4 regions of the Sessilibacter sp. MAH3 genome follow, and region 2 is predicted to be linked to each of the others. Evidence: predicted binding sites of a transcription regulator. Region 2 holds the regulator's gene; each other region holds the start of a gene.
What was found. Region 2 encodes LexA, which represses DNA repair genes until DNA is damaged. Its sites were predicted from a motif close to ACTGTNTNTANANACAGT; they were not measured.
Positions count from the first base shown of each region.

Region 1: the regulator LexA is predicted to act here: its motif matches at 1,292-1,309, upstream of dinB (DNA polymerase IV).
Region 3: the regulator LexA is predicted to act here: its motif matches at 1,866-1,883, upstream of uvrD (DNA helicase II).
Region 4: the regulator LexA is predicted to act here: its motif matches at 1,841-1,858, upstream of ACYQ2C_RS07850 (putative DNA modification/repair radical SAM protein).

Region 1 covers NZ_BAAGIE010000005.1:23,718-29,599, forward strand. The annotation lists gene ACYQ2C_RS04535 (hypothetical protein) at 1-460, opposite strand, end outside; gene dinB (DNA polymerase IV) at 1,567-2,673, shown strand; gene ACYQ2C_RS04545 (ExbD/TolR family protein) at 3,527-3,955, shown strand; gene ACYQ2C_RS04550 (polyhydroxyalkanoate depolymerase) at 4,074-5,393, opposite strand.
Region 2 covers NZ_BAAGIE010000001.1:354,788-360,669, forward strand. The annotation lists gene pstC (phosphate ABC transporter permease subunit PstC) at 1-95, opposite strand, end outside; gene ACYQ2C_RS01430 (phosphate ABC transporter substrate-binding protein) at 128-979, opposite strand; gene ACYQ2C_RS01435 (hypothetical protein) at 2,300-2,812, opposite strand; gene lexA (transcriptional repressor LexA) at 2,855-3,466, opposite strand; gene nagZ (beta-N-acetylhexosaminidase) at 3,797-4,834, shown strand; gene ACYQ2C_RS01450 (mechanosensitive ion channel family protein) at 4,840-5,882, shown strand, end outside.
Region 3 covers NZ_BAAGIE010000021.1:56,167-62,048, forward strand. The annotation lists gene ACYQ2C_RS13325 (GNAT family N-acetyltransferase) at 1-51, opposite strand, end outside; gene ACYQ2C_RS13330 (TlyA family RNA methyltransferase) at 103-858, shown strand; gene ACYQ2C_RS13335 (SIS domain-containing protein) at 868-1,719, opposite strand; gene uvrD (DNA helicase II) at 2,064-4,250, shown strand; gene ACYQ2C_RS13345 (TRAP transporter substrate-binding protein) at 4,277-5,431, shown strand; gene ACYQ2C_RS13350 (YybH family protein) at 5,458-5,859, shown strand.
Region 4 covers NZ_BAAGIE010000010.1:14,288-20,169, forward strand. The annotation lists gene ACYQ2C_RS07845 (TIGR03915 family putative DNA repair protein) at 1-441, opposite strand, end outside; gene ACYQ2C_RS07850 (putative DNA modification/repair radical SAM protein) at 504-1,817, opposite strand; gene ACYQ2C_RS07855 (DASH family cryptochrome) at 1,945-3,321, opposite strand; gene ACYQ2C_RS07860 (VOC family protein) at 3,816-4,211, opposite strand; gene ACYQ2C_RS07865 (pyridoxamine 5'-phosphate oxidase family protein) at 4,465-5,097, opposite strand; gene ACYQ2C_RS07870 (LysR family transcriptional regulator) at 5,197-5,882, shown strand, end outside.

The DNA of each region.
Region 1 (5,882 bases), on a different contig from region 2:
CAGCTTTTTTGGCTTTAACAGCTTCTTTTTTAGCGGCGGCTTTTGCTTCAGCGGCTTTTGCTTTAGCAATTTTAGCCAATTCACGGCTCTCGGCTTTTTCTAAAGCGTTAGCTGCTTTGTTAGCTGCTTTCAAATCTTTCAATTCGTTTTTAGCAGTAACTTCTGCGGCTTTCGCTGCAGCGATTGCTTCAGCAGCAGCAGCAAGATCAGCTTTAGCTTTAGCAACGGCCTTGGCAGCAGCTGGAGTTTTCTTACCAGCAGATGCTTTTAGTTTAGCTTGAGCTTTAGTTTTGTTGTCGGTTGCTTTTTTAGTTGCCACGGCAAGTTTTGCAACTTCTTTGGCGAGATCAGCTTCTTGTTTTGCTCTAGCTTCTGCAAGTTTTGCTTTCAGAGCCGCAAGTTCCTGTTCTAGCTGCTGGACAGGATCAACAGCCTTTGCCTTCGCTTTGCGTGCAGCCATATTTGCTTTCCTTTAATGTATTAATAATGCGGGCGAAAATATTAGATATAAATATGCGACATAAAATAAGCATTTGAAAAAAAATTTCAAGCTCTTTGGTAAAAAAATAGTCCATTTTTTTAAAAATGGGAATAAATTTTCATCTTTTTTGGAATTTTTTTTGATTCATGAGTAAAAAAAACCTCATTTGAGAAAAAATATCGGCTCAGTTTTATTTTCTGAAGGGCTGAAAATTTTTCCTGAACTTAAAAAATTTTCTTGATTCTCACTTTTTGACTGCCTTGAAAGAAAATCTTTAAGGCGTTTTTAGTTGATAGTCAAAATCTCCCGATCAGAGCATTTCGAAACAAATAATCAGTATGGGTATTCGATAAGGTTTGATTATTTTTTACAAACCTTAGGTAAAACGATTCAACAATATGCCATAACGACCTGAATTTTGAGATTGAATCCGTTATCGCCCTTTTTAATGATGTGCTCTCAGCTTTCTGATGGGCATTTTTGTCCAGAAACATTCCACTTGAGATTCTTTGCTAACTTATTCGCGAGTGAGTTCCGATCTTTTTGTTGTCTCTTGGTACTAAGTTGTCTCTTGGTACTAAGTTGTCTCATAGTACTAAATAGGATTATTGAGCGTCCTTGTCTTGGCCTTTTGACAATGATAATGCGCAGACGTTAAAAAATTTGGCTTAGCTTGGTCGAAAGTAGGGGAAAACTAAGGAATATCTGAATTGACTTTTCGATATTAAGGCAAATTTGCCGATCTTAATTGAAAATCTTTTTGTTTATCCCATCGTCAACTGTGTCTGTGTGAATCAATTTAGAGATCATACTGTTTAAAAAAATAGATAACGATCTGTCTTGAAATCCATTATCGGTCAGAATCTTATGTTCTTATAGGGCGCGTTGGCTCTATTTACTCGGTATTCGGTTCTAAAAAAATTCTCGATTGATCGTTATATTGATTAACACAACGGTGAAACGTTGAAATCTGCAATTAGATCTCTGGATTTATCGCCTTGAGTAATATAATTGCCGTTGTTGTTTAGTAGGACACCTTGATATTAGAGAAATCGCTCGGTATTAAATGAGTTGGAAGTAGAAAATTGTCATTCAATAATCAACGATTGGTTTTACATTGCGACGCGGACAGTTTTTTTGCCGCAATTGAATTACGTGATCGCCCACAGCTAAAAAATTTACCGGTTGCGGTTGGTGGTCGAGCTACAGATAGAGGCGTTATTGCGACGTGCAACTATATTGCGCGCAAGTTTGGTGTTCGATCTGCAATGTCTACAGCAATGGCAGAAAAACTTTGTCCAAATCTTATTGTTTTGGCGCCACGTTTTTCTTTGTATCGGCAAGTTTCTGAAGAAATGCACGGAATTTTTTCCAACTACAGTCGTTGTATCGAACCTATTGCGCTGGATGAAGCCTATTTAGAGTTAGATTCCGATGATTGGAATATCTGTGCAGAGATTGCCAAAGATATTCAGCGACAAATCGAAAGCATTCTTGCCATCACGGTTTCAGCCGGATTATCGCGCAATAAATTTTTGGCAAAGTTAGCCAGCGAGTGGAATAAACCCGCTGGGTTTAAAATTATTCGTGACGAAGATGTCGCTCAGGTGATGTCGCAGTTGGCGGTCGGTAAAATTCCAAGTGTTGGTGGTAAAACAAAAGAGAAGCTAGCGAAACTTGGAATTGTGACCTGTCGGGATTTACAACAACAAAGTCTAGATTTCTTAACGCAACATTTCGGTGTGCATGGTCAATTACTTTTTGATCGATGCCGCGGTCGTGATTTGCGAACAGTAAAAAATACTTGGATTCGGAAATCCATCAGTGTCGAGCGAACGTTTTCGAACGACTTGGTTCGTGACGACGAGATCAGTGCCGCATTGAATTCGTTAGTTGGTTTATTAGATGAACGTTGGTTGCGCCTGAAGTCAGGATATTTGGCAAAATCGCTTTTTGTTAAAATTAAATATTCCGATTTTTCTCTTACGACCCGAGAATCAGCTTTTTCTGGTTACATTCATTCCGGCGAGCATTTTTCGCCTCAACAACAGCTGCAATTGACCAGCACGGCAAAAACTTTATTGACCTCGGCTCTTTCCGTAAAAAAAGCCTCCATACGTTTACTGGGTCTGGGTTTTTCAGTACATCAAGGTGATCAAAAACAAATGAATCAGACGGATTTATTTATGTAATCTATTAAAAATGTCCGCTCATAAATCCCAAATAATCTTGGTGATTAACCGATGTGTTCAGTCCTGTTGGCTGATTACTGCGATGAGAGTGGTTGTTTGATGGGGCCTTTTCTATGTCTAAATTGCTGCCTTGGGGCTCTATTAAGATTCAATGCTCAAGCTGACTTCTAATTTACTGCATATTTGTAGTAAATTTCTGAATTTTCTACCACCGAGTGTTTGGATATTTAAGCTAAACCTCTATAAAGTTCGGTCAAAGGCTTTGTTTTCTTGCGTTTTTATAGATCGAAAATCGGTAGGTTAATTTTTCAGAATTAATGCATTCGGTAATTTTGTGCTTGGTATCCTGCAATTGCGCAATCAAGAACCAATAGGGCATAGTGAGAGTGTAATTTGCTGGTTGTATTTTTGATCAATACTTCTTTATTGTAAAAAATCAGTACAAAAATGTCGGTGAGCCCGGATTGTGGGTGTCTTAAGTAGCGGTCGAGAATTACAGTCGCTGCAAGCTCGGGGGAAAACTCTTTTTGATGTAAGCAGAATTCCGATCTCGATGATTGTTGATGGCGTCAGTTATTGGCCCGGCTATTTTGGAATTTCTGGTCAAATTTGCAATGGGTTTTGATTTACTGTTGGGGTTGTGCGAGCGGATTTCACCGATTGGTTGAAATCATTTCAGAACTTTTTCGGTGTTTAAAGTTGGTGGTACTTAGTGTCTAATCCGTCTTCTGATCACTTAGAAAAATTTAGGGACATTTGGGCAGAAGCTGATAATATGTTTGTAAGCTTTTGGGGCTAAAATCCGGCCTTTGAATGTAAGAAATTATTTTGCCAAGTTAAGAAGGGGGCAGTAGTGAGCCGAAGAAGACGGCGCGGCGAGGCCGAAGATAAAGCAGACATCGACTTAACACCGATGTTGGACGTTGTATTTATCATGTTAATCTTTTTTATCGTTACAGCATCCTTCATTAAAGAAGCGGGCTTGAACGTTAACATTCCAGAGGTGCCTGAGAATCCACCACCACCAGATCCGGATGAACCGAAAAACATTTTGGTTCAGGTGAATGCTGCGAACGAAGTGATAATGGATAACCGTCGTGTCGACGTACGCGCGGTGCGTTCTGTTATTGAGCGTCAGTTTGCTGAGAACCCTAAAGCTTTGGTGATTATTCGTGCTGATCCAAAATCAGAAGCGGGTACTTATGTGGCGATCGCTGATGCGGCTATTTCTGCTAATCCAAATGCGCAAGTTTCTCTGATTCCCGAGAAGCCAAAGAGATAATTTCTGGCGTTCTCGCTATCGTAAAAAAGCCCGCATAAGCGGGCTTTTTTACGTCTTGAGTTTATCTTAGAGAAGTGTCGCTAAGAAGGTAGAGCTTTCACTCCACCGTTCTATGGTTTCAAGCGGCGGATTTAGATCGACTCTTCTCAAGTTCTTCCTTTTGCATTTTTTGAAAATCCAACTCCTTTTTAACATCGAAGTTTGAGCGAATAAAATCACGAAGTCTCGGCTGGATTTCAGTTCTAAAGCGCTTACCGTTGAACACGCCATAGTGGCCTACGCCGGGTTGGATGTAGTCAAACTGCTTATCTTGTGGAATGTTGATACACAAGTCGTGAGCCGCCTGAGTTTGACCAATACCCGATATATCGTCGTTTTCACCTTCGACCGTCATGAGAGCAACTTTCGTAATTGCTGCCGGATCGACTCGCTGCCCATGATGGTAAAATTTACCCACCGCTAGGCTGTGTTTTTGGAATACTTCATCGATGGTTTGTAAATAAAACTCTTGAGTGAGATCGAGCACCGACAAGTACTCATCATAAAACTGGCGATGTTTTGCAACGCTATCGCAATCGCCTTCGACGAGGTGATTGAAGTATTTCTGGTGGGCATCCAAATGCAATTCACTGTTCATGGAGATAAAACCACTGAGTTGCAAAAAGCCTGGGTAAACACGTCTAAAGGCGCCCGAATGAGGCATTGGCACCGAGTAGATCACGTTGTTCTCAAACCAAGATAAGGGGCGTTTTTTGGCCAGATCATTCGGTACCGTTGGCGAGCGACGGGTATCAATGGGTGAACCCATAATAGTCATTGAAGACGGCAAGCAGGGGTTGTTGTTTTGCGACATCAATGAGACCGCGGCCAATACTGGAGGTCCTGGTTGGCAAATGGCTAAGATGTGAGCGTCGGGTCCTACGTGTTCTAAAATCTCAATAACATAATCGACGTAGTCATTAAGGTTAAAATCACCCTTGTAAAGTGGTACGTCACGGGCGTCAGTCCAGTCGGTAATGTAAACCTCGTGTTCTGGTAAAAATGCTTCTACGGTGCCGCGTAAAAGGGTCGCGTAGTGCCCAGAAAGTGGCGCAACAATTACTAATCGTGGATCTACATGCTCTTTTCCATAAGCTTTGAGCATGTCTTCTTCTTTACGTTTGAAGTGAACAAGGTTGGCAAAGGGCTTAGACCAGACGACTTCTTCTTCGATTGCGACAGGCTGGCCGTTAATTTTGGTTTGGTTTAGACCAAATTCGGGTTTGCCGTAGCGTCGAGTCATCGATTCGAACAGATCGCAGGTTGCCCCAATGATTTTACCGGGATAGGTATAGGCCAAAGGGTTGAGCTTAGAATCAAAGACTTTTTTGCCAAGGCCTGCGGCGTCACGGAAGGGTTTTAAGGCCGCATGATTGAGTTCGTATAAGTAATATAACATCGGTATCTCCAACGGACGCGCCCATAATGCCTAATTGGTAGCGTCATTCTATTCATCCGTCACAGGTAAGATTTATAGATTGTGATTAACATTTCTACAATTATGGCGCAAAGATTCTTACTTTATTAATTAGCTCTCTATAAACAGCGGTAATCAAGTAGTCTAATTGCAGCATGCTGCAATGCAGCAAAGTTTATACTCTACACCGTTCAGTTGGCAAATTTTTGCGCTCGATATGTGAATTTGTATCTAGTGCTGAAAAGTAAATAGCTAATGGTGCTAAACAGAGCAGCGATGACCTTTGTTATGGTTGAAATACGTCATCTATTTTGAATAGGTTGGCGCAAGGCTGCGGATTTGCGTCCTAACTTCACAAAGTCCTCATATTCAAAAAAAAGTTTCAAACGCGCAATTGAATAAAAATATTTTCTTATAAAAAACACAAAAAAATGAGAGATGTTGCCTTTAAACACTCTTTTCTTGTTACTT
Region 2 (5,882 bases):
AAGGCTGCGCAGACAAACGACAGGGCGCCCATGATTGTGGCAACGCCAAAATCGAGCTTACTGTCGCATTGAAATGGGCGAAGCTTTATCGACAACGGTAACGAACCTACTTAGAAAATGGATAGGCTTAAGGTGCTACGAAAAATTGATTTTCGATCAAATCTAAAACGTCTGTAGACTGCGCAAACTCAATAAAACTTGCTGCAAAACCTTCTGGTTGCGCCTTGGTAACCAGATTGAGTGGTCTTGATAACGGATACTCGCCACTGGCAACGCCCTTTACGGTGGCTTCTTTGCCATCCATTGGTAAAAGCTTGATGGGGGTGCCGCGATTGTGTTCGAACTCTGCGGTGCCGATGGACACATATCCGATGGCGCCAGGATTACCAGAAACGGTTTTAATACCTTGCTGGTTATCGCCGATAACAACTTGAGGACGAATTTGGCTATTTTTTAGCTCAAAAAAATGCAGAAAAAGTTCCAAAGTAGAACGACCTTCTGCTTTATTTACCACCGTAATCTCAAGATTGGGGCCGTCTACATCTGCCCAATTACGAATTTTTCCTTGATAGATATCGATAATTTGCTGACGAGATAACTCTTTGACAGTATTCGACGAGTGAACAATGATACCAATACCATCGAGTGCAATGAGGTGAGCGGTTAAGTCTTGTTCAGATTCTTTCAATGCTCTAGAAACCATACCTATATCGGCAAGGCCGACGCGAGCATCATTCACCCCGCGGGATGAACCGCCGGTTTGAACGTCAATACGTACATCAGGGTTATTTTTTTCAAAGCGTTTGGCCATCTCAAGCGCAAGCGGTGCAACCGTGCTCGAACCGGTAAGAGTTAGGCGTTCCGCCGCTAGAGATAAATTACTTAAAAAAGCGATAGAAACTACACCAAGAAGACAGAAAAGTCTTGATAACTGACTCGAATGAGCTCTTTGTGTGAAAATTCGCGTGACTAAGCTCATTTTTTATCTCTTTGCTTAAATAGAAGTGATTATTATCCAAAAAATTTGGCTTCGGTTTTGGAAATTATGCTAATTAAATTACTCCAGTTTCAAGCGCTACATCAATTTGTGAGATATTGTTTAAATATGAAAAAGTAAATATTTTATGCTTTATGATGTTTTACCTGTGAATATATGTTTATTCGAGTATTTTTTATCTTCAATCTTTAAATGCTTTTGATTTACACATCTTTAATTTAATCGACAAATGGACATTGCAACGTTATTTACTGTTTGTTGTGATAAGTCGATTTTTGTGAAGCATTAAAATTATGTATTTTTATTTATATAAACGATTATGTGTATGGAAAACTTTGGCTAACCCAGATATTAGAACTCGCATTGTCAATTTTTTTCTCTCTGATCAAATCATCGATGAGTTTTATAAATTAATTCATCCATATATAAAAGCTGATTAAAAATTTTCGAACACATCTTAACCTGCACTGGTGTGTTTTTTATTTTGAAGTATCGACTAAGGAGTAATTTTTATAGCTTATACCGGGCGCGTTAAAAACCGAGGTGGTTTGTATGGTGCTTTGTTTGAATTGGTTTAGATTAGCCTGAACCTTAAATGATCAAGTAGAGTTTTTTAGTTTTATTTGATCTTTTCAATTATTAGTAAACCCTAAACGACGCTTCAATTAACTCAGAGATTCGAGCGATGCAGGAATGAGTCGCCAATTTTAGAAAGTATAAGTGAGGTAGGTTCTGAGTGGTGTTGTGAGTTGTGTTGTGAGGGAATTGGAAATTGTATTTTCAACTACTTTCCTTTGATTAAACTACGGAATCATTAATCAAAGATTCCTAACCTTATGTTTTGATGAGTTTCTTATGCCGTAAATATTTTTGTGAATGGATCTAATTCGAAAATAAATGGCTGTGATTAACAGAAATACTTTTTTAGAAGTATTGTTTAGAAGTGTTTTGTGTTTCTTTTTGTACCTGATGATAGTGACTTAAAAGTCAATAAATAATTAGGTTGGGGAATCTATATTTCGAATTAATCAGTTTTTTTAAAAAATTGAGTTTTTAGTTTTAAGAAATTTTAAGCCTGCTTAGGCGGCAGTCATTAAAAATAAGACTGAAAGAGCGGGGTGGCGACCGAATAAACAAACGAATAAAAAAAGCAATTACACTGTTGTTAATTCTGTATTTATATAAATGTTTTAATAATTGTAGATGTGTTGTATTGCTTGCAGACAGTTACTTAACGTAAGAGCAATAAATATGTTTAACCTTGTTTCACAGTAGCTTTCTTATTCAGGCTTATTCAGATTGTTAATTCTGGTGCGTAACCAGTAATCCAGAACAGTTACCAGTGTTGGCTGCTTGGGTTAATTGCTCAAGTTGTTGGTCGTTAAAACCATCAAAAATGGCAACTACACAATGGCTTGTGCCTGTTATTAATGCTTTTTCGGTGACGGAATATAAATCTGATGTATTGTTAGGATAAATAATGCGAAGATTTTTTAGATTTACGCCGTAGTCAAGCAATACATTTTTATCAATAACTTCATCGCTTACCCAGCTTACCCATCGATTACCCGCTAATTGTGTTTGACGTGCAATCATTGGCAACAATAGTTGATCTAAATTCGAACAATATTTAGAAATTACCAATTGAGTAATGTTGCTTAAAACAGCACCGCTTTGCGATGCTGTTTCTGTATTAGATGCACGTTTGGATAGTGCTCTAATTGACTGTCTAGTAAACGCGGTTGTTTCTGAGATAAAGCCGAATTGATTGACTAAGGAGTCCGTAAACAGAGACATTTGTTGTGCAGAATCCATTTTATTACTCCGTATCAGTAATATAAGTACTTAAAAATCGAATTATTGGGTTTGTCGAATAACGCCGACACTTATACCTTCGATAGCAAATTCCTGCTCTCGAAGGTCAATGGTAATGATGTCAAATTCTTCATTTTCTGGAAGCAACTCAACTATAGAGCGGTTTTTACCGCGTCTTAGACGTTTTACGGTTACTTCATCATCAATACGGGCAACAATAATTTGCCCACTTCTTACTTGGGTTGTTTTGTGAACGGCTAATAAATCACCTTCTAGAATTCCGGCATTTTTCATACTCATGCCGCGAACGCGAAGAAAATAATCTGCTGAGGGCGAGAAAAAAGCGTTATCGATATTGCAATAATTTTCGATATTTTCTTGCGCCAAAATTGGGTAACCCGCTGCCACCAAGCCAATAATGGGTATACCAGACTCCTCAACTTGCTCTTTTAAGCGAATACCTCTAGAGGCACTTGGCACCATCTCAATAGCGCCTTTTCGCTCCAAGGCACGCAAATGTTCCTCTGCGGCGTTGGCTGATTTAAAGCCAAGTGCTAGAGCTATTTCTGCACGCGTAGGAGGAAAGCCGGTTGCATCTATATGTTCACGAATTAAATTTAAAACTTGTTGTTGTCGAGCGGTTAGTTTAATCATGTCTAATATGCTGATTCTTTAAGCGTGGGGCGGTAGTTTTTAAGGTGAAACGGCAAAGTTTATTGCAATTGTTTCTTCAAATTAAAAACAGTGTTGGCCGCACTGGGCTGGTCTTATATACAGTGTTTTAGTTTATACAGTGTTTCTACTGTACACGCAACCAGTAAATCAGAATTTAGTCATTGTTCGTTGATTAGAAACGCACGATGTAGAATTGAATTATGCCCGAAGTTTTTTTCTTTTATAGCCGCAATTATTGACACCTCCCAGCCTAAATATTAGTGTGCCCGCTTTTTAATTGCGTAATCTTTATTCGAATTGGATCTATAAATGGGTAATGCCAAGGTTTTAAGTGCCGGGCCAGTTATTCTTGATGTAGCCGGTACCGAGTTGTCGGCGGAAGATCGAGAGCTTTTGACGCATCCAAATGTGGGTGGTGTCATTCTCTTCGCCCGCAACACTAAAACGGCCGAGCAAACCGCTCATTTATGTCGCAACATTAAAAATATCCGCGAAAACTTGCTGATTTGTATCGATCAAGAAGGCGGGCGAGTGCAGCGCTTAACCGAAGGCGTAACAACCATTCCGCCCATGGCGTCTTTATCAAAGCTCTACCAGCAAAGCGCAGAAAAAGGCTTGTCATTGGCTCGTGAACTGGGTTGGCTGTTAGCGTTTGAACTCAGAACTTGCGGTATCGACAACACCTTAGCGCCAGTTTTAGATTTAGACGACAACCAAAACCCCGCTATTGGCTCGCGCTCCTTTTCTATCGATCCTTTAACAACGCTTGCGCTGGCAGAATCGTTTATTTTAGGTATGAACGAAGCGAGTATGCAGGCTGTTGGTAAGCATTTTCCGGGTCACGGATTCGTTAAAGTTGACAGTCACATTGATTTGCCGAGAGATCATCGGCCTCTTGCCGAGATCGCCGCTCGGGACCTAGTTCCTTTCGAGCAGCTGATTAAAAAGTCTTGTCTTGCCGGAGTAATGCCTGCGCATATTGTTTTCGAAGATGTCGACGCCAATCCTGTTGGGTTTTCGGCGCTATGGCTAAAAGACATATTAAGAAAGCGTTATGGTTTTAATGGATTGATATTTAGCGACGATCTGAACATGGCCGGTGCGAAATTAGCCGGTGGTTATTTGGCCGCAGCTGCTACTGCGTTAACCGCCGGTTGTGATTTTGTTTTGATGTGTAACAACCGATCCGGCGCCACCGAAATAGTTGATGGTTTAGATGGTTTTGCGCTTTCTAAACAAGCGTTAACCATTAAAAAAACCATGCTTTGCCACGGCAGTTACGAATTTAATCCGCAACTCAGCCAACGTAGAATGAATATCCTTGAACGACTAGCGAACGAGCTGTAAACGTCATGGCGCAATTGTACGCAACACTAGTCGAAAACCCGGTCGCGCAGTGTAGCCTTTTGTTATTGGCTACGGTGATTGTCGCGTGGCTGATGCGCAAGCTATTAAGGCGCTCGCTTTGCCAAGCCAAAAAAACCGTAAACCCTTGGGATGATTGCCTTTTTTACGCCCTTAAAACCCCGCTCAACTTCGCGGTTCTTCTGCTGGGTATCAGCTTTGCCATTTCACTACCTTTTAGCGATCAAGAGCTAATTGTTGAATACGCATTTTCGGCCAGACAATACGGACTTATCCTGTTATTGGCTTGGTTTTTAATTCGTGGTATTCGCCGATCCGAGAAAATTTACCAAAACGAAGTTTCTGCAAATCACAAGATCGACCCAACCACCGCCGCTGCTCTGAGTCGAATTTTGGGTGTTTGCGTAGTGATCTCGACGCTTCTCATTATTCTACAGATGCGTGGATACAGTATTTCTGGGGTGTTAGCCTTTGGCGGCATTGGCGGAATTGCCGTTGGGTTCGCCGCAAAGGATCTGCTAGCTAACTTTTTTGGCGGATTAATGATCCACCTAGATCGACCTTTTAAGGTTGGCGATTGGATTCGCTCCCCAGACAAATCCATTGAAGGCGTGGTTGAACACATTGGCTGGCGCATAACCTGTATTCGTACCTTTGATAAGCGTCCTTTGTACGTACCCAACGCCATCTTTACGCAAATCGCGGTCGAAAACCCTTCACGAATGACCAATCGTCGTATCTACGAGACTATTGGTGTTCGTTATCAAGATGCTGATAAGTTGCCAAAAATCGTGGCACAGACCGAATCCATGTTGAGATCACATCCCGATATTGATCAAAATCTGGTGATAATTGTGAATTTTGATAAATTTGCAGAAAGTTCACTTAACTTTTTTATTTATACTTTAACCAAAACTACTGATTGGGTGACCTATCATTCAGTTAAGCAAGATGTGTTGTTTAAAGTGTTAAACATCATTCGGAGTAATCAAGCAGAAATAGCTTTCCCTACCAGCAGTTTGCATTTAGA
Region 3 (5,882 bases), on a different contig from region 2:
TAAACGCAAGGGATAGGTAGTCTCGGCGTTCACCTCTATAATCTCGTACATATTTTTCCTTTCAGTAATACTTAAATCGACGAACAGGCAGCATAGCAACACATGAATCGCGCAGATGTACTTTTGGTTGAAGGCGGCTGGGTAAGCTCACGAGCGCAGGCGGCACGTATTATCAAACAAGGCGGCGTTCGCTATGGCAGTGGCAGCGATTGGCAGGTGTTGTCTAAACCCAGCCTCAAGTTGCCTGACGATATTCAATTTCAGCTCGATGACTTAGACGAATTGCAATACGTTTCCCGCGGTGCCCTAAAGCTTAAGGCGGCGGTTGAGTTCTCGGGCATCGAGTTGACTGGCAAGTCGGCCTTGGATGTTGGTCAATCTACGGGCGGTTTTACCGATTATTTAGTGCAATCGGGCATTAAGCGTGTGGTGGGTGTGGATGTTGGTCGCGATCAGCTCGATGGCAAATTACGCGAACATCCCAAGGTAACCTGTCTTGAAGGTGTGAATGCCCGTGAACTGCCGGAAACCATACTGGACTATGAACCGCAGGGTTTTGATGTGATCGTGATGGATGTGTCTTTTATCTCGCAATCGTTGATCTTGCCGAATTTGGGTCGCTTTTTAAAACCGAAAGGCTTTTTGATCAGCTTAGTAAAACCGCAATTTGAGGTCGGTAAAGAAAACATTGGCAAGGGCGGCTTGGTGCGCGATGCCCGACTGTATCCGCAGGTAAAAGCTCGCATTCAGCGAGAAGTTGAAGCGCTGGGTTTTGAGGTGCAAGGTTATCTAGAAAGCCCCATTAAAGGCGGCGATGGCAATCGCGAATTTTTATTGATCGCCCAGCGCGTTAACTAGGTTTCACGACTAAACCCGTAAAGACACCAGACCTTGTTTGAGTTTGTACAAATGCTCGTGAAGTCCTTCGCCTTTTTGTTGAGCAACGCCAATCGCTAAGATATCAATCACCAACAAATGGGCAATGCGCGACAGCAATGGCGTATAGATGTCTAAATCTTCATCCACATTCACATCAATATTGATGCTTGCCTCTTGAGAAATGGGTGAGTTGCTCGGCGAAATGCCAATCACCACCCCGCCTTGCTGCTTTACCAAAGCCATTGAGTTCAATAACGATTTGGTGCGACCGCTTTGCGAGATGGCAACCACCACATCACCTTCTTTCATGCTCATCGCCGACATGTGTTGAATGTGGTGATCGGAATAGGCTGCGGTTGCGAGTTGCAAACGGAAGAACTTGTGGTGTGCGTCAGCAGCGACGGCACCGGAGGCGCCAAAGCCAAAGAATTCTACCCGCGAGGCGCGACAAATGGCCGAAATTGCCGCTTCAACTTGGATGGGATCGAGCTGGTCGCGCAGTTGCAGCAGGGTTTCTACGGTGGAATCGAAAATCTTGTGTGAAAAGGTGGTAACCGTATCGGCGCGGGTGACCGCCACGTGTACAAAGTTTGGTATCGAGGCCAGCTGTTGCGCCAAATTCAGCTTAAATTCCTGAAAGCCATTGCAACCGACGGCACGACAAAAGCGCACGACGGTGGGCTCACTCACTTTGGCAGCATTGGCGAGATCAACAATGCGCATATGAATGACATCGCGAGTATTTTCGAGCACATATTCGGCAACCTTGCGCTCGGATTTGCGCATGGTGGGAATGTTGTCGGTAATACTTTGTGTGACTTCAGAGGGTTTTAAGGTCAAGGCTCTGGCACTCGGTAGTGTTGTGCTACACGCTGATTTTGCCGATAAAGCACGTAAAAATCTGCAATTTGGGGCTAAAAGCGCTGATTTTATGGTTGATTATGATGCATATTCATCTTTTTTTGTAATTCCAGCCCACTTTTTGTAGTGAAATTACACACATTTCCGCCTGAAATTACAAGAATCTGTGTTTGAGTTTGTACAACTTACCGCAAACAAATCCTCTTAGGGTAAAAATAGCACTTGTTCTCTCAATAAAGAGCCGTCATTGAGACGCGGATAAATTTTAAAGCCTTGGTGAATTAATCCGAGTATCTATAAATCGCTCTGCTACAATGCCGCCCATGGACGTATCGCAATTATTAGATCAATTAAATAGCGCTCAGCGCGAGGCCGTAAGTGCTCCGGCTGGGCATCAACTTATTTTGGCGGGAGCTGGCTCGGGTAAAACCCGTGTGCTGGTGCATCGTATTGCTTGGCTGATTCAGGTTGAACAAGTGTCGCCGTTTTCGATTATGGCGGTGACCTTTACCAATAAGGCAGCGCGGGAAATGCGCGCGCGCGTTGAGCAGCTGCTGGGCGTGAATCCGCGCGGCTTATGGATTGGTACCTTCCACGGTCTTGCGCACAGACTTTTGCAAACTCATTGGCACGAAGCCAATCTGCCCCAAGCCTTTCAAATCCTCGACAGCGACGATCAGCTGCGTTTGATTAAGCGCGTTTATCAATCCTTAAATATTGATGATAAAAAATGGCCACCTCGTCAGGCGGCTTCCTACATCAACGGTCACAAAGACGAAGGTCGTCGCGCGGCGCATGTTATCGAAACCGCCGATCTGTACGAGCGCACCATGCTCAGCGTTTACCGTGAATACGAAGCGGCTTGTCAGCGCTCGGGTTTGGTGGATTTTGGCGAGTTACTGCTGCGTGCCCATGAGTTGTGGCTAAATAACCCCATTTTGCTGAAACATTATCAACAGCGCTTTCCGTTTATCTTGGTGGACGAATTCCAAGACACCAACACGGTTCAGTATGCGTGGCTGCGTGTGCTCGCTGGTGACAGTTCTTTTATTACTGCCGTTGGTGACGACGATCAGTCGATTTACGGCTGGCGTGGTGCAAAAATCGAAAACATTCAGCAGTTCGATGTCGATTTTCCCAACACTCATATCACGCGTTTGGAGCAAAACTACCGCTCTACCGGAACCATCTTGAAAGCCGCAAACGGTGTTATCGAACATAACTTTGGCCGTTTGGGTAAAACTCTGCGCACCGACGGCGAAGACGGTGATCCGATTTCGCTGTATGCCGGTTTTAACGAGCAAGACGAAGCGCGGTTTATTGTTGAGCAGATCAAGCGTTGGGTTGATCAAGGCAATCCTCGCGACAGCGTAGCAATCTTGTATCGCTCCAACGCGCAATCGCGAGTGCTTGAAGAAGTCTTGCTGCGTGAGTCTGTGCCCTACCGCATTTATGGCGGCCAACGCTTCTACGATCGCCTCGAAATTAAAAACGCTCTCGCCTATTTGCGCTTGTTACTGAATCGTCACGATGATGCGGCATTTGAGCGTGTCATCAACACGCCTACACGCGGTATTGGTGGTAAAACTATCGATGACATTCGCGAATTTGCTCGCAGTGAGGGCGCTTCGTTGTGGCAGGCCGCTGCAAAAATGTTGTCTAACAGCGTGTTTACCAATCGCGCCGGTACATCGGTTAAGAACTTTATGCATCTTGTCGATACGCTGGCGGGTTTTACCGACGACTTGGATCTGGCCGATTTGGCCGAAAAGGTCATCGATATCTCAGGCCTTGGGGCCTTTCATGCCAAAGAAAAAGGCGAGAAAGGCCAAGCTAGAAAAGAAAACTTGGACGAGTTTATCAGCGCTTGTCGGGGCTATGAGCCGTCGGGTGTGGCAGAAGGTGAAGAAGAACTCAGCGTGCTGGCAGACTTTTTAGCCTCGGCGGCGTTAGATGCCGGTGAAGAACAGGCCGACGAATTCGAAGAAGCCGTGCAGCTGATGACCTTGCACTCGGCCAAGGGTTTAGAATTCCCGCTGGTGTTTATGGCCGGTGTTGAAGAAAACCTCTTCCCGCACAAGATGTCGGTGGAAGATCCAACGCGTTTGGAAGAAGAGCGCCGTCTTGCCTACGTGGGCATCACTCGCGCCATGACCAAGTTGTTTCTCACCTACGCCGAATCACGGCGTATTCACGGTAAAGAAAGCTTCAATTCGGTATCGCGTTTCGTCAAAGAAATTCCCAGTGAATGCATTCAAGAGGTTCGTGTTAAATCGAGTGTGCAGCGTCCGGTGCAGTTTGACCGACAACCGGTGGGTCGCAGACGTTACAGTGACTCGCCGGAAGAAATGGGGTTTCATTTGGGGCAGCGTGTAACCCATCCTATTTTTGGCGATGGCGTTATCTTGCATGTAGAAGGCAGTGGGCCGAACAGCCGAGTGCAAATAAACTTTGATGACGCTGGTAACAAGTGGCTGGTGATGCAGTATGCCAAGCTTACGCCGCTGTAGATTGTTATCTCCCTTGAGGAAAAAGAATGTCTAAACCCAGAACGGTGCTGCCCATTGCGGTACTGGTTTTGACTCTGCTATTGGTGCTAGTAAGCACGGCGTTGGTTGCGCAGTACGTAAAACGCGGGTCAACCAAGGTCTACGCCAAATCTGAAACCGCAACCGGTGATCAATTGGTGTATCACTGGAGCATGGTAACCACTTGGCCCAAGAATTTTCCCGGATTGGGAACCGCCGCTAACGAGTTTGCCGAATCCATTACTGAAATGAGTGGCGGGCGCTTACAAATCAAAGTGTATGGTGCAGGCGAGCTTGTACCTGCATTGGGCGTGTTTGATGCGGTCTCTAATGGCACTGCGCAAATGGGCCACGGCGCGTCTTATTATTGGAAAGGCAAAATGCCAGCGTCGGTATTTTTTACGACCGTGCCCTTTGGCATGAATGCCCAAGAGATGAACGCGTGGATTACCGAAGGCGGTGGCTGGGAATTGTGGCGCGAGCTTTATGAACCGTTCAATCTGTTGCCTTTTCCGGCCGGAAATACCGGCGTGCAAATGGCGGGATGGTACAACAAAGAAATCAACACCATCGACGACATTAAAGGTTTGAAGATGCGTATTCCGGGCCTTGGTGGCGAGGTTTGGAATCGCGCCGGTGGTGTTGCGGTGACCATTCCCGGCGGTGAACTGTATACCTCGCTACAAACCGGCGTGATCGACGCGACCGAATGGGTTGGCCCTTACAACGATTTGGTGATGGGTTTTTATCAGGTCGCGAAATATTATTATTATCCGGGTTGGCACGAGCCGGGGCCAACGCTTGAGTTACTTGTCAATCGCGATGCATACGAGTCATTGCCCGAAGACTTGCAAAAGATGGTCTATCGCGCGGCGATTGTTTCTAATCAGCTAACCCTTGATCAGTACACCAGTCGCAACAATGCGGCATTAAAAGAATTGGTCGAAAAACACGGCGTGCAACTGCGCGAGCTGCCCAAAGATGTGCTCTTAGCGCTGCGCAAATCGGCGTTTGAGGTGTACGATGAGTTAGCGGCAAAAGATCCGCAGTTTGCCCGAGTGTACAAAGCTTACGAAGAGTTTCGACATCAAGCAGAGGCCTACCACGAAATCTCTGAGCAGGCGTGGTACAAAGCCCGAGAAAGTTTTCCAAAGGCGCAGTAGTCGCCTATTTATTGACGAGGATTAGCATGGAGCACGAAGAACAAGCCATCCAAAATATTTTGCAAGAATGGGCCACCTGTACGCGTTTGAGTATGGATGATCAGATTCTTAGGCATCATCGTGATGACTTGGTTATGTTCGATGTATTACCGCCGCTCAAGTACGAAGGCGTAGAGGCTTACCGTCAAAGTTGGGATGATTGGCATCTCGACAATCCGCAGTCGATGGTGTTTGATTTTATCGAGTTGAGCATCAAGGCGCGTGAACACATAGCCTATGCCTTTGGTATTATTCGTTGCGGTGGCGTTTTAGAAAACGGCCAAAGCTTTGAGAACCTGGTGCGAGCCACTTTCGCGTTGGAGAAAACCGACAACCGCTGGCAGGTCGTGCATCAGCACATGTCTATGCCGCTGGTTGGCCAGGGTTAAGCTTTGCTCAGCCATCAAAATCT
Region 4 (5,882 bases), on a different contig from region 2:
TTTTTGGAATCGCACAAACGCGTGCATTTTATGAATGTCACGACCCACCGATTTTTGCATATGGTTTAAACGCATTATTTGGTTATCGGTGATATTTTCTAACAATTGTTTATCTTCGTGCATAACTCGCCAAACAATGGCATAAAATAACGCCCAACGTGTATCGTCTCTGTAGCAAGAGGCAAGCTCTATAGCCTCTAAGGTTTCTGCCGATATGCTCAGTTTGGGCGTTGTTACCGGAATGTTAGATAAATCAGTTTCAAAATTATTGTTATTCTCATCGTGAGAATTTGAGGTGTCTTGAAATAAATCTAAACTCGACTGTGTTAACGTTGGATCTTGCCAAACAATATATTCGGGTGAAATGTCTCGTTTTAACAGTTCACGGCTAATATTGCGCCACTGTGAAAACTCGCTAGCATTTACGGTGATAACGTGCATGATTCTAGTTGTTTAAAGTGGTGATAATTATAATCGTTTAAAATGTTAATAAATACAGTCGGTTAAAATAGAGCCAGCTGTTCGGTTTTTGAGTCGATAAATAATTGTTTTAACAAAACCGAGTCTAAATGTTTTAGCTCTGTATTTGGGTCTGCGGTTTCAACAAAATGCGCGACCTTTTTTATCGAAATTCGCAATTTTTTCAAATCATCCAACCGTAATGCCTTAAATTGTCGTGCCTGAATAATCTTTTCGACGCCGCGAACACCCACACCCGGAATTCTTAATAACAGCTCTTTAGGTGCTTTATTGACATTAATTGGAAAAACATCGCGGTTCGCTAAGGCCCAAGCTAATTTGGGATCAATATCTAAATCCAACATTCCGTGTGTGGGCGCTGCCGCCGAGTGAATATCGTTTAAATCGAAACCGTAAAACCGCAATAACCAATCGGCTTGGTAAAGCCGATGTTCTCTCATTAACGGCGGAGATTTTGTGGGTAAATTTTTTGAAGCAAATGGAATTGGGCTGAACGCCGAATAATACACGCGGCGCATGTCGTAACGCTTATACAGATGATTCGAGAGCGTTAAGATTTTTGTATCCACTGAATCGTCGGCGCCGACAATCATTTGTGTGCTTTGGCCGGCCGGTGAATAAATGTATTTAGATTTTCTGGATTTGGCATCACTGATGATAATGTCGGATTTTTTAGCGCGATATTCTTTCGATTCATCAATATGTTCTTTAAGTTGTGCCATGGATTGATGAATGGTTTGAGGATTTTTTTCCGGTGCTAGGTTAGACAAGGCAGCTTTAGACGGTAATTCAATATTTATGCTTACACGATCGGCGTATAAACCGGCTTGCTGTAAGAGTTCCGGACTTGCCTCTGGAATGGTTTTTAAATGAATATAACCACGAAAATCGTGTTTTTCGCGCAGGTCTTTGGCCACAGAAACTAACTGTTCCATGGTGTAGTCGGACGATTGAATAATTCCCGAGCTTAAAAATAACCCTTCAATATAATTGCGTTTATAAAAATCGAGGGTGAGCTTGACCACTTCATCAACCTGAAAACGCGCTCGCTCAACGGCACTAGAGAGCCGGTTAACGCAGTATTGGCAGTCGTAAATACAAAAATTGGTTAGCAATATTTTTAATAGCGAAACACATCGTCCGTCTGGCGTGTAACTGTGGCAAATACCCATACCGCCGCTGGTGGAGCCAATACCGGTGCCATTGCTGGAGTCGCGCTTAATCGAGCCGCTGCTCGCGCAGGAAGCATCGTATTTGGCGGCATCGGCCAGTATGGCCAACTTATGCTGTAGCTTTTGATAAGGTTGTTGATGTGATTGTGGTTGTGGCTGTTTCATGTTTGAGTAACGAAAAACTTAAGTGTGTATAAATATACAGTATTTGTCGTGATCGTCTAGCAATCGTGATTCTCAAAATCGCAGTTAACGCAGAAGCTGCCACAGGCGATTGAAGAGACGAACCACTTTATTCCAGCGGCCAGTCCGCGGCATCGACGTAATCGGTGATGGCTGAGTTTGAGTATTTGCTGCCGTGTTCGCCCAGCCAACGCTCGCAATAGCGATTTTCTGGATCGTATAAACGTTGTTGTTTATCAATATCAAAATGACGCCCACCGCGAGGATCAACACCCACACCGGCGATGTATTGCCAATTTCCCCAGTTGCTGGCCACGTCGTAGTCGATTAACTGTTGCTCAAAGTAGGCTGCACCATATCGCCAATCCACATCGAATTCGTTTACCAAACAGCTGGCGACAATTTGGCGGCCACGGTTGGATAAATAACCGGTTGTATTGAGTTCGGTCATGCAGGCATTCACCAGCGGGTAGGGGGTGGTGCCGCTGCACCAAGATTTTAACCGCTGTGGATAAAAGCTTTTCAATGGATTTTTATGGCGATAGCCGCCGCGTAAATACAAGGATTTACCTAAAACCTTGGCTAACCAGAAAAAATATTCTCGCCACAGTAATTCAAATTTAATCCAATAGGTGGATTCGTTAGCGCCGTGATTTTGTTCAAAAGTTACAAGCGTTTTGAGTATTTGTTTGGGTGAAATGCAGCCCTGTGACAACCAGGGCGAGAATTTTGTTGAATGATAAATACCGTCTAATTTGTTGCGTGTTTGCTTGTAGGTGCTCGCGTAATTATTCGAGAAATAATGTTTTAAATGCTGTTGGGCGTGAGTTTCACCGCCGCAAATCATGGCTGGCTCTGTTTTACTGGCATCGTTCAAAAACGACAAATCTGCACTAAAAGGGACGGTATTACCCGCAAAAAGTGTTGGTTTTTGTGGTTGTTTTGGCAAAGAACTCGGTGTGTTGTTTTTTAGAGTGTCAATAAATTCTGAATCTAAAATAATGGGTTCTACTTTTTTGCGAAATTGCGTAAATGATTTGGGAATATCTGCCAGTAAAAATGGCAGCTGAGTTTGGTCAAGTAACGTGGTGTGAGCAGACTCTACTAATCTCAGTTCTGGGTAGCTGCGCCGTATAAATTGAACGATGTCGTTTTCGTAAAAACCACTTTGCGTCGCGCAGTAAAATACATCGGGCCGATATTGGCCAATGAGTGTTTGCAAGCAGGTTAAGGTGGAGCCTTCCATCAAAAACAGCTCGCTGCCCAGCGAGGTTAGATTTCTGTTTAAGTCACTTAGGCATTCATCGATAAATTTTCGGCGCAGCTTACCCAAAGACCGAAATCCGTAGCGATTGGGCTTTAAAGAAGCACTTTCGCGAATATAAACAACCAGTAGGGATTCGCAGTCACGACTGGCATCGGCAAACAGTCTGTTGTCTGTGAGTCTTAAATCATTGCTGAGCCAGACGATTCCGGTTTTATACATGGTGTTTGCCGCGTTTTTTATCAATTACTTAGCTTTATGTGCCTAGATCTGTGTTTTCTCGATAACTAAACACTTCTTGAAAAAAGAAGCTGTTATTCGATACCAAGTTATTGATACGCAATAAAACACGGCTTAGATGTGTTGATCTTAGGTGAGTTGATGTTAGGTGAGTTGATGTTAGGTGAGTTGATGTTAGGTGAGTTGATGTTAGACATTTGCGTGAATTCGCAGGTGTTTTTGGCGATATATCCGAGGTTGGTCGAATTTTCTCGCGATAAGCAGGCTGAGATTAGTTTCGGCTTATGGAGGTATGAACAGCAGATGTCGGTAGAAAGAATAAATGGAACGAGTACGAGGAACACGTAAGAGGCGTAGGCGGAATAGGTGCTTATGTAAAATTATTCCTCGATAGTGAGAAAAAGGTAGCCCACGAAAAGATTCAAATGCTGTGGGCTACGAGGGGATTTCAAATGAAGAAAACGAAAGAATAATTACTAAGCATCGGCTTTATAGATAAATTCCATGCGAATACCGCCGGGTTCGTAAATCATAAAATGTTTGGCTGGCCAGCCGTTTAACGGCTCTGGTGCGAACTCAACTTTAACACCGGGGTGATTACTTACTTTAGAAAATAATTCATCCAGTGCGGCTTCTGTGCTGACACGCAGTGCAAAGTGGTGAAGTCCAATATTGGCTCGGCGATCAAATTCGGTGGCGCCTTCGTTGGTTTGCCAAAGCGTTAAAAATGCTTCGCCATTGGTGACAAATACTGCTGGATAATCAGGAACTTCCCCAGCGACTTCCCAGCCGAGACAGTCGATAAAAAAAGCTTGAGTTTCGGGTAAATTTTTAACTGCCAATCCGAGATGGTGAATCGCAAGCGTTGACATAAATACTCCTAAAGGATTTTTGAGTGGATTTTATGTTCACAATTTATAATATTGAGTTTTAAGTAAGCTTTCTTAAAACTCAGTGTTTTTATTATTGTAGGAATCTCTGGTTAACGCATCCCTGATTTAATCAGAGGACAGAAATTGAAATGTGATTTCCAATTTCTTCACAATTTCAATCACTTACCGTTCTTGAAATTGGCAACACATCCCTGCGTCACTGGAAACTCCAGATTAATCAGAGTTTCTTGTATTAATTTTTTGGCTGATTTGTTTGGTTCAGTTGATCTGTTAAATCAGCCACTTGTTTTTTTAAATCGTCAATTGTTGCTAGCATTTGTTCGACCGCACGATCTACCGTGGGTTTATCAAATCTTTGGGTAATATGTTGCGGACAATTCCAATCGAAGCCTTGTACCTCAATAATAATTCCGCGTTCCGGCGTTGCCCGGTAGTTTCCTAAGTCAAGCTGTGCAAATCGTGGATCGTTATTATCGATAACGGTCACCAAGCCTGCAATTTTTAAACGCCGTCTATTCACATAATCCATTAAAAACATCATTACGCGGTTGCTGTTTTTAAAGTTCGCAGCGCTCATAAATTGCATGTTGCCACTAAAATCAGCAAAACCTAAGGTTCTTTCATTTAATATTTTAAGAAAACCAGGCGGTCCGCCGCGATGCTGTACATATGGCCAGCTATCTTCCGTTATGCTGGCAAGGTAAAAACTATCGCGAGCTTCAATGAAATTTTGCTCGTTTAACGTTAATGCGAAATGGGTGTCGGCACCTTTTAATTGTGGGCCGTAGATGTGGTGACTTCCGCGTTCTCGCTGAAGTGATTGCACCGTCTCCGTGAAGAATATCTCTGCGTACTTGTTAGGCATAAGTTTTCTACCGGTATATATTGATAGGTGCACTTTAAATTATTTCGTATATCATAAGAATAAAATCTTTATAAATTAATTATTACAAAAAAAGCAATAATGGATAAGTTGCACGCTATGCAGGTTTTTGTCGCTATCGCTGAAGTCGGTAGTTTTGCGAAGGCCGCGCGAAACCTCGCTATGTCACCTCCTGCTGCTACCCGGGCTATATCCGCGTTAGAAGAACAGTTAGGTGTTCAGCTCTTTCAACGAACCACTCGTCACGTGCGTTTAACCGATGCCGGCGAACGCTACTTTGTTGACTGTAAACGCATCATCAGTGAAATCAAGGTCGCTGAGGATGCAGTCAATGGCATTGTCGGTGAAGCCGCTGGGTCGATGGCCGTAACTGCACCGGTTATGTTTGGTCGCCAATACATTTTACCGGTGATTACCGAGTACTTGACTACCAATCCAAAGGTTGAGATTTCGACATTATTTTTAGATCGAATCGTTAATCTAATGGAGGAAGATATTGATGTTGGTATTCGTGTCGGCAGTTTACCCGATTCAAGCTTGCATTCGGTGAGTTTGGGTGAAGTCGGCATTGTCACCTGCGCTTCGCCAGAATATATAGCGCGCGCCGGTGCTCCAGAGTTTCCCGAGCAGCTGCGTGAACATCAATTGATACAAACGCGAACTTCTGGCAGCCAAGACACTTGGCGTTATCTGGTTTCCGGTCGAGAAACTGTGGTTCGCTGTTCGGCGCAATTGGTGGTGAATCAAAATCAGTGTGCAATTGATGC